DNA from 4 places in the Tepidimonas taiwanensis genome. Region 1 is predicted to be linked to each of the others. Evidence: predicted binding sites of a transcription regulator. Region 1 holds the regulator's gene; each other region holds the start of a gene.

The links. The regulator FNR, encoded in region 1, switches genes on or off when oxygen is low (the NO sensors DNR and NnrR bind a similar motif). The targets are predictions, from matches to a motif close to TTGATNNNNATCAA.
Region 2: the regulator FNR is predicted to act here: its motif matches at 2,181-2,194, upstream of LCC91_RS11100 (OmpW/AlkL family protein).
Region 3: the regulator FNR is predicted to act here: its motif matches at 2,010-2,023, upstream of LCC91_RS10040 (DUF3149 domain-containing protein).
Region 4: the regulator FNR is predicted to act here: its motif matches at 2,082-2,095, upstream of LCC91_RS05285 (hemerythrin domain-containing protein).

Annotation. Positions count from the first base shown of each region.
Region 1 is NZ_CP083911.1:1,913,791-1,917,306, forward strand. It holds gene hemN (oxygen-independent coproporphyrinogen III oxidase) at 1-885, opposite strand, end outside; gene fnr (fumarate/nitrate reduction transcriptional regulator Fnr) at 1,115-1,837, shown strand; gene LCC91_RS09040 (hypothetical protein) at 1,889-2,218, opposite strand; gene LCC91_RS09045 (hypothetical protein) at 2,254-2,547, opposite strand; gene ccoG (cytochrome c oxidase accessory protein CcoG) at 2,618-3,516, opposite strand, start outside.
Region 2 is NZ_CP083911.1:2,338,192-2,341,707, forward strand. It holds gene LCC91_RS11095 (porin) at 16-1,287, shown strand; gene LCC91_RS11100 (OmpW/AlkL family protein) at 1,493-2,098, opposite strand; gene LCC91_RS11105 (nucleotidyltransferase domain-containing protein) at 2,304-2,609, opposite strand; gene LCC91_RS11110 (D-alanyl-D-alanine carboxypeptidase family protein) at 2,633-3,516, opposite strand, start outside.
Region 3 is NZ_CP083911.1:2,113,803-2,117,318, reverse strand. It holds gene tatC (twin-arginine translocase subunit TatC) at 1-778, shown strand, start outside; gene LCC91_RS10045 (S1C family serine protease) at 812-1,957, opposite strand; gene LCC91_RS10040 (DUF3149 domain-containing protein) at 2,084-2,230, shown strand; gene LCC91_RS10035 (Nif3-like dinuclear metal center hexameric protein) at 2,270-3,073, shown strand; gene pdxA (4-hydroxythreonine-4-phosphate dehydrogenase PdxA) at 3,073-3,516, shown strand, end outside.
Region 4 is NZ_CP083911.1:1,138,176-1,141,691, reverse strand. It holds gene purL (phosphoribosylformylglycinamidine synthase) at 1-2,053, shown strand, start outside; gene LCC91_RS05285 (hemerythrin domain-containing protein) at 2,158-2,703, shown strand; gene LCC91_RS05280 (peptidase U32 family protein) at 2,746-3,516, opposite strand, start outside.

The DNA.
Region 1 (3,516 bases):
CGCAAAGTGATCCATCCCGATGTAGACGTACCCTGCCGCGCTCAGGTGGTCCAATGCCAGCGACAGCATCGCGAGCTTATCGGCCGGGCTGGGCAGCTCCGCCGCGATGATGCGCCGCTGCGCCTTGAAGCGCGCCGGCAGGTGCGCGTAGGCATAGACCGCGATGCGGTCCGGGCGCAGGCGCTCGACCTGCTCCAGCGTGTGGCGAAACGACTCCGGCGTCTGCTGCGGCAGGCCGTAAATGAGGTCGACGTTGATCGACTCGAACCCCAGCTCGCGCGCCGCGGCCACCAGCGCGAACACCTGCGCGGCCGGCTGCACCCGGTGCACGGTCTTTTGCACGGTGGGATCGAAATCCTGCACCCCGAAGCTCAGGCGGTTGAAGCCGAGCCTTTGCAAGTGGGCCAAACGTTCGGCGGTCACCGTGCGCGGATCGACCTCGATCGAGTATTCGCCCCCGGGCACGAGCTCGAAGTGGCGCCGGATCATCGCCATCAGGTCGGCCAGCTCGTCGTCGCTGAGAAACGTCGGCGTTCCGCCGCCCAGGTGCAACTGGCTGACGCGGTGTCCTCGCCCGACGTACCCGGTCTGTAGCTCCAGCTCGCGCGTGAGGTAGCGCAGATACTCCGCCGCGCGGCTGTGGTGCTTGGTCACCACCTTGTTGCACGCGCAGTAGTAGCACAGCGACTCACAAAACGGGATGTGCACGTACACCGACAGCGGCAGCGCCATCGACCCCGCGCGGCGCTGTTCGAGCGCCTGGATGTAGTCGCGCTCGGTGAACGCCTCGACGAACCGATCCGCCGTCGGATAGGACGTGTAGCGCGGTCCGGGGATGTCGAACCGGCGCAGCAGGGCTTCATCGATGACGTGTTTCACGGACAGAGACTCCAGTGAGGGTGGACTGTGCCGCAGGACGGCATCCGGCTCGTTGACGTGGGTCAAACGCCCTGCACATGCGACGCCCCCACCCGGCGACGGGGCATTCGGCCCCGACGGGCGGCGTGCCGCGGCCCCGGGTTGTTATCATCATTGAAAACACCGTATTTTGAGCCCCCCGAACCGGTCGGGTCCACTGGGCCGCGGCCCCCTCTTTCTCTGCGATCACACCCCGATGGACCTGCACAGCATCAAAGTCGCCTGTTCGAGCTGCAATCTGCGCGAGCTTTGCATTCCCGTGGGTCTCGGTGCGGAGGAGCTGGCCCAGCTCGAGCAGCTCATCCCGTTTCGCCGCCGGGTGCGGCGCGGCGGCACGCTGTTTTCCGCGGGGGATCCGTTCACCTCGCTGTACGCGGTGCGCTCCGGTTTTTTCAAGACCTGCATCACCACCGTCGACGGCCGCGACCAGGTCACGGGCTTCCAGATGGCCGGCGAAATCCTGGGGCTCGATGGCATCGTGCAGGACAAGCACTCCTGCTCCGCGGTGGCGTTGGAAGACGCCGAGGTGTGCGTGCTGCCGTTCGACAAGCTGGAACAGCTCTCGCGCGAGTTCAGCACGCTGCAGCATCACCTGCATCGCATCATGAGCCGTGAGATCGTGCGCGACCAGGGCGTGATGCTGCTGCTGGGCAGCATGCGTGCCGAGGAGCGTCTCGCGGCTTTCCTGCTCAACCTGGTGCAGCGCCTGCACGCGCGTGGGTTCTCCAAGACGGAGATGGTGCTGCGCATGACACGCGAGGAAATCGGCAGCTACCTCGGCATGAAGCTGGAGACCGTCAGCCGCACCTTCTCGCGCTTTCAGGAGGACGGCATCATCGAGGTCAAACAGCGCTACGTGCGCATCCTCGACGCCGATGCGCTGCAGCGCATCGTCAACCACGGCGACACGGACGCGTGAGGCTCACGGGGCCGCGTCAGCCCCACGCGGCGCGGCCGCGGCGCCGTCGCCTCAGGTGCAGCCGCCACAGCGTGGCGTGCCACCGTCGCCGACCGCCGCGACGTTGCGCGCACAGTCGGCGGGCCGCTGGTCGGGCGGTACCGGGCAGCGGTTGATTTCCCACGGCGACATCGACAGCAACGTCGTCAGCGCGCTGGACGCGCTGGTCAACGCCCAGAAGACGAAGAACGTGACCGTGTACACCGCCTGCCGCGACCAGCCGAGCCGCTCACCGGCCCATTGCAGCTCGGCGGGGTCCACGAACGCGAACACCACCATCTCCATCAGCGCCGCCATCAGAAAAGCGGGCCAGGCGATCCACAGTATCCGTTGGGCCAGCATCGTCACGTCTCCTCTCTCCCGGCCCCGGCGGGCCGTCAGTCTTTCTCGGGCAAAGTGGGCGAGACCGCATGGTTGCGCCCCTGGTTGGCGGGCAGCAGCGCCTTCTCCGCCGCCAGCCGCTCCTCGGCTGACAACCCATCGCTGGGCACCGCCACCCGCGCCGGCGCGGACTCGCGCGGCAGCACCGTGTCGGCGTTGCGCACCGCGATCGCGACCGTGATCAGCGACGCGATCACGACCACGAGCGGGCCACCGATCACCATCCACACGAACGGCTCACGGTACCACGGCCGCGACGCGGGCGATGGGGTGGGGGGTACAGCAGTCATCGTCGTCATAGTGTAAAGGCGGAAGGGAGAAACAGGGATGCGGGTGAACCCGGGTCACCCGCACGCGGCATCATCGCGGAATCAGGAACGTCGTCTTTTCGCGCACCTCGATGGCGCCATCGGCGGAGCGGAAGGTCATCACGATCGGGTGCGAACCCGGCTCCAGCCCCGGCGGCACCTGTACGCGCACCGGCACCGAGCGCACCTCGGTCGGCCGCAGGTGCACCGTCGGCTCGGAGGCGATCGTCACCCCCGGCAAACCGTCCACGGTGACCTGCAGCTCGCGCTCGGCTTCCGACGCGTTCATGAATTGAACACGGTAGACGTTTTCGATCCGGCCCATCTCGACCATGCGCGCCAGCGCCCCGCGGTCGCGGATCACATCGACCTTGAGCGGCACGCGCAGCCACAGGCTCACGCCCAGCGCGGTGACGATGGCCAGCAAAATCGCGCTGTAGACGAGCACCCGCGGCCGAAACGCGCGGCGGATCATCTGCGCGCGCGTCCAGCGGTTGGCCATGCCGTTTTGCGTCGAGTATTTGACCAGCCCCTTGGGGTAGCCCATCTTTTCCATCACCTCGTCACAGACGTCGGCGCAGGCCCCGCAGCCGATGCACTCGTACTGCAGACCGTTGCGGATGTCGATCCCTGTCGGACAGACCTGCACGCACAGCGTGCAGTCGATGCAGTCCCCAAGCCCCAGCGCCTTCGGATCGGCCGAGCGCTTGCGTGCCCCGCGCGGCTCGCCCCGCTCGGCGTCGTAGGTCACGATCATCGTGTCCTTGTCGAACATCGCGCTCTGGAAGCGCGCATACGGGCACATGTACTTGCACACCTGCTCACGCATGAAGCCCGCATTGCCGTAGGTCGCAAAACCGTAGAAGAAAATCCAGAACGTCTGCCACGGCCCCAGGTTCCACGCGATGAACGCGGCACCCAGCTCACGGATCGGCGTGAAGTAGCCGGCGA
Region 2 (3,516 bases), 420 kb from region 1:
AAGGAGTTCGACAACATGACACCCCGTATGCGACACCGCATGCTGCAACTGACGCCCGTGGCAGCCGTGGCCGCCTTGGCGGCGGTCAGCGCCCACGCCCAACAAAACGTCCAGCTCTACGGGCTGGTGGACGCCGGTATCACGCACGTGACGGGCCTGCGCCAGGGCTCTGTCACGCAACTGGCCAGCGGTATCATGGAAGGCTCACGCTGGGGCCTCAAGGGCACCGAAGACCTGGGCGGCGGCTACAAGGCGATCTTCACGCTGGAGAGCCGCTTCGAGGTCGACACGGGCAGCCTCTCCAATCGCCCCATTTCCGGCACCCAGGTGCCCGACCGCATCGCCACCCCGGCGGCACTGAATTTGCCAGCCGCGCTGGCTCCCGTCGTCAATCAAGTCAACGCCAACATCGCCAACGGCACGCTGGGTGTCAACTTGAACAACAACCAGTTCGACCGCCAGGCGTATGTGGGCCTGATCACACCGGTGGGCGCGGTGCTCGCGGGCCGCATGTACACGCCGGACTACGAGGTCTCCGCCGAGTTCGACGCGATGCAGACACAGTCCGCGCTGGCGGCGGGTCAGCTCGCCGCCATCCCCGCCGGGTTCGACATCCGCGTCAATAACGCATTGCAATACCGCGTCCAGACGGGCGGCATCACCGCCTCGCTGATGTACGGCTTCGGCGAAACGGGCAACTCCAGCAGCAACAGCCGCTTCGTGGGCCTGATGGGCATGTACAAGGGCGATGGCTACGCCGTCGGCATGGGCTACAACACCCGCAACAACGAGGTGGGCCAGAAGTCCCTGACCACCACGACGGTGGGCGGCTGGGTCAACGTGGGCCCGGGCAAACTCAGCGCGGTTTACTCGCGCCACAAGGACGACCACCCGAGTAACCTGTCCACACTGGCGGCGACGCTGACGGCCGGGGGCGTGCCGGCACCGGCCGCGGCCGCCGTTCAAGCCGCCTACATGAACGCGCTCAAGCAGCGCTTCGACCTGTTCAACATCGGCTACCGCATCACCTCCGGCCCGCACACGGTCACGGTGGCCTACACCAACCGCAACGAAAAAACGTCGTACGACGCGGATGCGCGCTCGTACGGGGTGGCGTACACCTACGCGCTGTCCAAGCGCACGGACCTCAACGCGGTGGTGGTGCGCTTCGACAACCGGAAGAACGGGCAGGCAGCCCCGGGCGGCAACGGCTATTTGGGCGGCGTGACGCGCTCGGCCGGCACCGACAGCACCGGCATCGCCCTGGGCATCCGTCACCGCTTCTGATCGCGCAGCGGGGGCACAACGGGCGACACCACAGGCCCTGCGCCGGGGACGACAGCCCCCGGCGCTCCGGGCTCGTGGCGGCGGCACGGCTTGGTTTTACCTTCCCCTCTTCGACCCGTCGAGAGGGAGAATGCGAAAACCCCAGCGTTTCTGTGGTGCCGTCAAGCAAGGGGCCGATCGGTCAACCGGTCGGCCCTCGTCCCATTCAGAAGGTCCATCCCAGTCCGACCCCGACCAGGACGGGGTCGACCTTGAAGCGGTCGAGGTGCGCCCCGCCCGCCTGGATGTCGGTGCGGATGTAGACTTTTTTCACGTCAAAGTTGAGCACCATATTTTTGCCGACGGGGATGTCGACGCCCACTTGCAGCGCGCCACCCCAGCTGTTGCGGTCGATGCTGAGCCCCGCCGGGAGGTTGACGCTGCTGAAGCGCGTGTAGTTGATGCCTGCGCCGACGTAGGGCCGGAATCCCGACATCGGGAAGTGATATTGCAGCGTCAGTGTCGGCGGCAGGTGTTTGAGTGTGCCGATCTGCGCTCCGGCCAGCGAGACGCGCTGTTTCTGCGGCACGGTCAAAATCAGCTCGGCCGCCCAGTTGGGGCTGAAGAAGTAGGTGAAGTCCACTTCCGGCAGCCACTTGCTGTTGATCGACACGGGCGTGGCGGGGTTGCTGTTGTCGTTGGCCGGGTCGAGGTGAACCGCGCGGGCACGCACCAGCAACGTCCCGGCATCCACGGCTTGCGCGTGCGCGCCCATCGATGCCCCCACCAGCGCGGCCAGCGTGGCCGCGCGCCACCAACCTGTGTAATTCATGCTTTTCTCCGGTTTCAGATAGACGAGGTCATGCAGGGCATACGCCCCGCCGCCATTGCACCCGAACCGCAGCCGCCGTGGCTTGATCGAGGTCAAAAGGGCTGCACGCCGCCGCCACAGCCGCGTGAACGACCGATACGCGAGTACTCGTGGATGAGGCGGTTGCGCACCTGACGCAGCCGCTCGAGTTCGGGCTAGGCCATCTTCACAGCAACACCCCCTGCGCGCGGGCGATGGCGTAGATGGGCGCATCGGTCTGGCGGCCGGGGTAGTCAATCAGCACGTCCACCTTGCGCTCGCCCAGCCGAGAATACACGTCGGCCAGAAAACCGAGGTGGGCATCCACGATGGCCGCCGGGTCGGTCAAGGGGGTTTCGATCAGCAGGTCGATGTCCCCGCCGCGGCGGCTGTCGTCCAGCCGCGAGCCGAACAGCCGCACCTGCGCCGCGGCGCCAAACCGGCGCCGCGCCGTCTCGCGTAACACCTCGCGTTCTTCGGGGGTCAACCGCATGCGCTGATGACACGCCCCAGCCCTCAGCGTATCCACAACCGCAGCGCGCCCCACAGGCGCCCGAGCAACCCGGCTTCTTCGACGGTCTCCATCACCTGCAGCGGGACTTCCGCCACCGGCTCGCCGCTGGCGGTGCGCACGCGCAGCGTGCCCAAGGGTTGCCCTTTGACGAGCGGCGCGACCAGCGGGTCCGGGCGCACCAGCTCGGTGCGCAGGCCCTTGCCCTGTCCGGCGGGGACAGTGACGACGACGCCCTGCGGGCGGCCGAGCTTGACTTCGTCGGCGCGGCCTTTCCACACCGGGGCGGTCACGACCGGCTGCCCCGGCGCGGCCAGGCGCACGGCCTCGAACGCGGTGTAGCCCCAGTTGAGCAATTTCTGGCTTTCGGCGGCGCGCGCGTTTTCGCTGGCGGCGCCGAGCACGACACTGATGAGCCGCCGCTGTCCGGCAGGGCCGTCGCCGAGCCCGGGCACAAGCCGGCGCGCGGTGGCCACGAGGCAGTAGCCCGCCGCGGCGGTGTGGCCGGTTTTCAGGCCGTCGACGGTGGGGTCACGAAACAGCAGCAGGTTGCGGTTGGTGTCGTTGGCCGCGGGCGTGCCGGGGTAGCGGTAGCGCTGGATCGCGTAGTAGCCGATGTACTCGGGAAAATCCTGCATCAGCCGCAGCGCCAGCGTCGCCAGATCGCGCGCGGTGGTGGTGTGCCCAGGCGCGGTCAGCCCCTCGGGGTTCTGGTAGCGCGTGCGCGTCAGACCCAGCGCCTGCGCCTGGCGGTTCATGCGCTCGACGAAGCGCTCGACGCTGCCGGCCACCCCTTCGGCCAGCGCGACGGTCGCGTCGTTGCCGGACTGCACGATCATGCCCTTGAGCAGGTCTTCCACCGGAATCTGCTGCCCCGGCTCGATGAACA
Region 3 (3,516 bases), 200 kb from region 1:
CCCTGCCGACGAACTCGCCGGCACCGAGCAGCCGTTCGTCGCGCACCTGATGGAGCTGCGCGACCGCATCCTGTACGCCCTCTACGGCGTCGGGGCGGCGATGGTGCTGCTGGCCATCTGGCCCGGTCCGAGCGGCCTCATCGACTGGATCGCCGTGCCGATCCGCGCCCACATGCCGCCGGACGTCAAGCTGATCGCGGTGGGCGTCTTCACGCCGTTTTTCGTGCCGCTCAAGGTGCTGATGATGGCGGGGCTGCTGCTGGCGCTGCCCTGGGTCATCTACCAGATCTGGGCCTTCGTGGCACCGGGCCTCTACAGCCACGAGAAGCGCTTTGCGCTGCCGCTCATCGTCATCGGCAGCGCGCTGGCGTACCTGGGCATCGCGTTCGTGCAGTTCTTCGTGCTCGACAAGATGTTCGCCTTCATCCAGGGCTTCACGCCGGCGAGCGTCAACGCCACCCCGGACATCGCGTCCTACGTCGAGGCGATCCTGTCGCTCTACCTCGCGTTCGGACTGGCGTTTCAGGTCCCGGTGGTCGTGATGCTGATGGTGCGCTTCGAAATGGTGACGGTGGAAAAGCTCAAGTCCTTCCGCGGCTACTTCATCGTCATTGCGTTCGTCATCGCGGCGATCGTCACGCCCCCGGACGTCATTTCGCAGCTCGCCTTGGCCATCCCGATGTGCCTGCTGTACGAAATCGGCATCTGGGGCTCGCGCTGGTTCGCGAGCACGAAGCCGAAGACCGAGGCCTCGGCAGCCGACGCCGATCAGTCCTGACGCGAAGGCGAACGCCCCGGTGGCCGATACCCTTCAGTCCTGACGCTGCCCTGCCGGTGGGCGCCGTCCGGGCACCACGGTGAGCGTGCGGGGGCTGCCGCGGCGCAGCACCTCCAGCGCCGCCGGTTCACCGGGGCGCAGCGCCGCGACGGCCGACAACAGCCCCGGCACATTGCGGATCGGCGTGTCGCCCACGCGCGTGATCACGTCCCCGGGCACGATGCCCGCCTGGTCCGCCGGGCCGCCCTGCAGCACCCCCGTGACCACGACGCCCTGCGACGCGGGCACGCCAAAGTGCTGGGCCAGCTCGGGGGTGAGCTCGCGGGGCTCGACGCCGATCCAGCCGCGCGTGACCGCACCGTCGCGCACGATCGCCGCCATCACCTCGCGCGCGGTCGCGACCGGAATCGCGAAGCCGATGCCCATCGAACCGCCCGAGCGCGAGTAAATCGCGGTGTTGATGCCGATCAGGTGCCCCTCGGCGTCGACCAGCGCGCCGCCGGAGTTGCCGGGGTTGATCGCCGCGTCGGTCTGGATGAAATTCTCGAACGTGTTGATGCCGAGCTGGCTGCGCCCCAGCGCGCTGACGATGCCGGCCGTCACCGTCTGCCCGACGCCGAACGGGTTGCCGATCGCGAGCACCCGGTCGCCCACCTCCAGCGACTCCGACTGGCCGAGGACGATCACCGGCAGGTCCGACAGCTCGATGCGCAGCACGGCGAGGTCGGTTTCGGGGTCGGTGCCGATCACGCGCGCCGGCGCCTGCCGGCCGTCGCTCAGCTGCACCAGGATCTCGTCTGCCTCCTCGATCACGTGGTGGTTGGTGAGGATGTAGCCTGCGGGGCTGACGATCACGCCCGAGCCCAGGCCGGTCTGCGGCTCGACCTCCGGCCGGTCGCCGAAGAAGAAGCGGAACCACGGCTCTTGCGCGTGCGGGTGGGGCGCCGCCTTGCTGGTGCTGATGCTGACCACCGCCGGTGCCGCGGCGCGCGCGGCGGCGCTCAGGCTGTTGCCGGCGATCACCGGGCTGCGGGTATCGGGCTCGACCTCGAACACCGGCACGACGCTGGCCAGCCGCGGGCGCTGGCTCAGCCACTGCGGCTTGAGCGTGGCGACCACAAACCAGACCGCCAGCAGCACGGTCACCGTCTGGGAAAACAACAGCCAGAGACGTTTCATGGGGGCGAGCAGGGCGGCCGATGCGCGGCAATTGCCCCTTTGGGTAGCAGGGTTGATATGGGTCAAAGCGCCCGCGGCAGGTCCGCTTTCCAATGGAGGGTGTCGTGAACCGCACAGGAGTGGCGCATGAAAGCGATTGTGGACCTTTTTTCGACCGACTACGGCCTCATGAGCCTGGGGGTGATCGTCTTCATGTTGGGCATGGGGATGTTCTTTTACCGCATGTTCACGAAAAAGATCGAGGAGTCGGCGCGCGCATCCGGCAAATCCTGACGCGGCGCCGGGCTGCGTGGGCGGTGCGACAATCCGCCCATGACCGCGATCGAATCCCCCGCTGCGGCCGCCCGCCCGGCCGCAGTCAGCCGTGAGGCGCTGCTCGGCGCGTTCGACGCGCTGCTGGAGCCCGCACGCTTTCAGGACTATGGCCCCAACGGCCTGCAGGTCGAAGGGCGGGCACAGGTGCGGCGCCTGGTCAGCGGCGTCACGGCGAGCCTGGCGCTGATCGAGGCCGCCATCGACGCCGGGGCCGATGCCATCCTCGTGCATCACGGGCTTTTCTGGCGCGGCCAGCGCGGCACCGTCACCGGCTGGATGAAGGGCCGGCTGCAGCGCCTGCTGGCGCACGACATCAACCTGTTTGCCTACCACCTGCCGCTGGACGCGCACCCGCAGTTGGGCAACAACGCGCAGCTCGGCCAGCGCCTCGGCTTCGCGCCGCTGGCCGACGGGGCGTGGGGGCGTTTCGGCGAGCAGCAGCTCGGCTTTCTCGGCGTGTGCGACGCGCCCGACGCGGCGGCGCTGGCTGCGCGGGTCGAGGCGGTGCTGGGTCGTGCCGTCACCTGCATCCCCGGTGACGGGCGGCCGATCCGGCGCGTGGGCTGGTGCAGCGGCGGCGCGCAGGGGTATTTCGAGGCGGCGATCGCCGCCGGCGTGGACGCGTTCCTGACCGGCGAGCTTTCGGAACCGCAGGCACACCTGGCGCGCGAGTGCGGCGTGGCCTTCCTCGCCTGCGGGCACCACGCCACCGAACGCTACGGCGCGCCGGCGTTGGGGGCGCACGTCGCGGCGCAGCTCGGCCTCGAGCACCGCTTCATCGACATCGACAACCCGGCCTGATGGACACCACCCGCCGCGCCGCGCCGGATGCGCCGGTCGCCCTCACGATGGGCGACGCTGCGGGCATCGGGCCGGAGATCATCGCGGAGGTGTTTCGCCGCCGCCCCGAGTGGTCGGCGCGCTGCGTCGTGATCGGCGACCTGGCGGTGATGCGCCGCGCGGTCCAGGTCACCGGCGGTGCCCTGCCGATCGCGGTGCTCGACGGGCCGCAGCAGGCGCGCGACGTCCCGCCGCGCTGCATTCCGCTGTGGCCTGCGGTGTCGCTGGCGGCGCTGCCCCCCTTCGGCGCCGTCAGTGCCGCGGCGGGGCGTGCCGCGGCCGATGCCGTGATCCTGGCCGCGGAGGCGGCGCTGCGTGGCGAGGTAGCGGCGCTCGTGACCGCGCCGCTGAACAAGGCCGCCCTGGCCGCCGCGGGGTTGGACGTGCCGGGGCATACGGAGCTG
Region 4 (3,516 bases), 780 kb from region 1:
CAAGCGCTTCCTCATCACCATCGGCGACCGCACCGTGGGGGGGCTGACGCACCGCGATCAGATGGTGGGGCCGTGGCAGGTGCCGGTGGCCGACTGCGCGGTGACGCTGGCGGATTTCCGTGGCCTGGCCGGCGAGGCGATGGCAATGGGCGAGCGCACGCCGATCGCGGCGCTGGACGCGCCCGCCGCCGGCCGCATGGCGGTGGCCGAGGCGATCACGAACCTGCTGGCCGCGCCGATCGAACTGTCGCGCGTCAAGCTCTCGGCCAACTGGATGGCGGCGTGCGGCGAGCCGGGGGAGGACGCAGCGCTGTACGACACGGTCAAGGCCGTGGGGATGGAGTTGTGCCCGCAGCTGGGCATCAGCATCCCGGTCGGCAAGGACAGCCTGTCGATGCGCACCCAGTGGCGCACGGCGGACGGCGAGGCCCGCAAGGTCGTCGCGCCGGTGAGCCTGATCGTCAGCGCCTTCGCGACGCTCGCCGACGTGCGCGGCACGCTCACGCCGCAGCTCGACGCGCACGAGGACACGACGCTGATCCTCGTCGACCTGGGCCGTGGCAAGCACCGCATGGGCGGCTCGATCCTCGCACAGGCGCTGGACCAGCCCGGCGGCGCGGTGCCCGACCTCGACGACCCGCAGGATCTGATTCGGCTCGTCGCCGCGGTCAACGCGTTGCGTGCGCAGGGGCGCATCCTCGCCTACCACGACCGCAGCGACGGCGGGCTGCTCGCCTGTGTGGCGGAAATGGCGTTTGCCGGACATGTGGGCGTCACGCTCAACGTGGACCTGCTGGTCACCGAGGGCGACGGCATCCGGGACAGCCGCGCGGATTACGGCGACGCGAAAAACTGGGCCGCGCAGGTTAGCGCCCGCCGCGACGAGCTGACGCTCAAGGCCCTCTTCAGCGAAGAGCTGGGCGTGGTGCTGCAGGTGCGAAGCGCCGAGCGTGACGCGGTGATGCAGACGCTGCGTGCCCACGGGCTGTCCGCGTGCAGCCACGTGATCGGCAAGACCCGGCCGGCCAACAGCCCGATCGACGCCGGCAAGGGCGAGCTGCAGATCTGGCGCGACGCGAAGTGCCTCTTCAGCGCGAAGCTGGAGGACCTGCACCAGGTGTGGGACAGCGTGAGCTGGAAGATCTGCCAGCAGCGCGACAACCCGGCCTGCGCCGACGCCGAGCACGCCGCCGCCGGCCGCGCGGACGATCCGGGCCTGCACGTGGCGCTGACCTTCGACCCGGCGGAGGATGTGGCGGCACCGTACCTGAACCTGGCACGCCCGCGTGTGGCCATCCTGCGCGAGCAGGGGGTCAATTCGCACGTCGAGATGGCCTACGCGTTCGACGCCGCGGGCTTTGAAGCGGTGGACGTGCACATGACCGACCTGCTCACCGGTCGCACGCGGCTCGACGGTTTTCGCGGGCTCGTTGCGTGCGGCGGCTTCAGTTACGGGGACACGCTCGGTGCCGGCATCGGCTGGGCGCGCTCGATCACGTTCCACCCGGAGCTGGCGGAGCAGTTCCGCGCGTTCTTCGGCCGCGCGGACACCTTCGGGCTGGGCGTGTGTAATGGCTGCCAGATGTTTGCCGAGCTGGCATCCATCATCCCCGGTGCCGAGCACTGGCCGCGCTTCACCACCAATGTCAGCGAGCGCTTCGAGGCCCGGCTGTCGCTGGTGGAGGTGACGGACTCGCCCAGCCTCTTCTTCCAGGGCATGGCGGGCAGCCGGTTGCCGATCGCCGTCGCGCACGGCGAGGGCTACGCCAACTTCGGTCAGCGCGGCGACGCGCAGCGTGTGGCGGTGGCGATGCGCTTCGTCGACCACCACGGACAGCCCACCGAGGCGTATCCGTTCAACCCCAACGGCAGCCCGGGCGGGATCACCGCGGTCACCACGCCGGACGGGCGCTTCACGGCGATGATGCCGCACCCGGAGCGCGTCTTCCGCAACGTCCAGTTGAGCTGGACGGACCTGGCCGCAACGGGCGGGATCGCGGCCTACAGCCCGTGGATGCGGATGTTCCGCAACGCGCGGCGCTGGGTCGGCTGAAGCGGAGCCGGCGCTGCGTCGCACCCCGTTGACCTGCGTCAAGAATGGCCCCGGGATCGGCGCCGTAGACTGGCGGCATCGTGATGCAGCAAAACGGTGTGGCCATGTCTGCGACCCCCAACGCCCCGACGAACGATCAGCCGATCGCCGATTTCTCGCAGTGCCACGCGGGCATACTGCGCAAGCTGGACGCGCTGGCGGAATTGCCAGCGTTGCTGGCCCCCGCCGCCCGCGCGCGGGAGATTGCCGAGCAGTCGCTGGCGTTCTTTCGCGAAGCGATCGTCGAACACCATGAGGACGAGGAGCGAGAGCTGTTTCCGGCCGTGCTCGCCAGTGCCGCGGCGGGGGCAGAGCGCGAGCGGGTGCAGGGGCTGGTGCAACGCCTGACGGAGGAGCACCGTGCACTCGAACGCCTGTGGAAGCAGCTCGAGGGGGACCTCAAAAAAGTCGCCAAAGGGCAGTCGTTCGCCCTCGACACGGCGGGGCTGGAGGCGCTGGTGGCGCAGTACCGCTCGCATGCCTGCTTCGAGGAGGCCGAATTCCTGCCGCTGGCGCAGGCCATCCTGGGGCGCAACGACAACCACCTGGCCGCGCTGGGCTTGGCGCTGCACATGCGGCACACGCCGGTGCCGGTTGCCGGCTACGTCTGACCGCGCCGCGCGCCCAGACGCCGGGGCGCACCCACGCGCGGATCAACGCACCGGCGCGGGCCGCGTCCGGTAAAAGCGCAGCGGCGCCTCGCGCGCCGCGCGCTCGGTGTCGCGCACGACGTGGCGCTTGATGCGCCCGACGACGTGCATCTCGCACGGCTTGCAGTCGAAGCGCAGCGTCAGCCGCTCGTCGCCGTGGATCAGCACCAGCGGCTCGGCGCGGATCGTGCCCTGCACGCCGGTGACGCCCTTGGCCTGTTTGGGGCAGAGGCTGAGGCTATAGCGGACGCAGTGCTTGGTGATCATGAGGCTGACGTCCCCCAGCGCCTCGTGGCTTTCGTACGCCGCCTCGATGACACGCACGCCGTGGCGCGCGTAAAAATCGCGCGCCTTGTGGTTGTAGACGTTGCCGAGATACGTCAGCACGTCGTCGGGGTAGGGTACGGGCGGCTCCACCGCGCTCGCGCGCACTGGTCGAGGGCGGGCCGCCTCGCGCGCGGCCATCAGCGCCGCCACCGCCTCGCGCCGCAGCGCGTTGACGCGTGACGCGGGGACGAACCACGGCGCGGGCAGCGCCACGTCCACCGACACGGCCTCGAACACCGTGTCCCCTAGGCGCGTCAGGCCCTCGCGCAACGTCGCCTCGTTGGCCAGCGGGTCGCGTGCGGGTTCGAACGGACCCGGCAGCGTCGCGCTGCCGCTGTGCCCGTCGGCGTCGGTCAGCGTCAGCCGCAGCGCGTCGCCTTCGGCGCGGAGTTGCACCCACAGCGCGATGCGCCGCTCGGCCGACGGGCGTTCCAGCAACCGCACCCA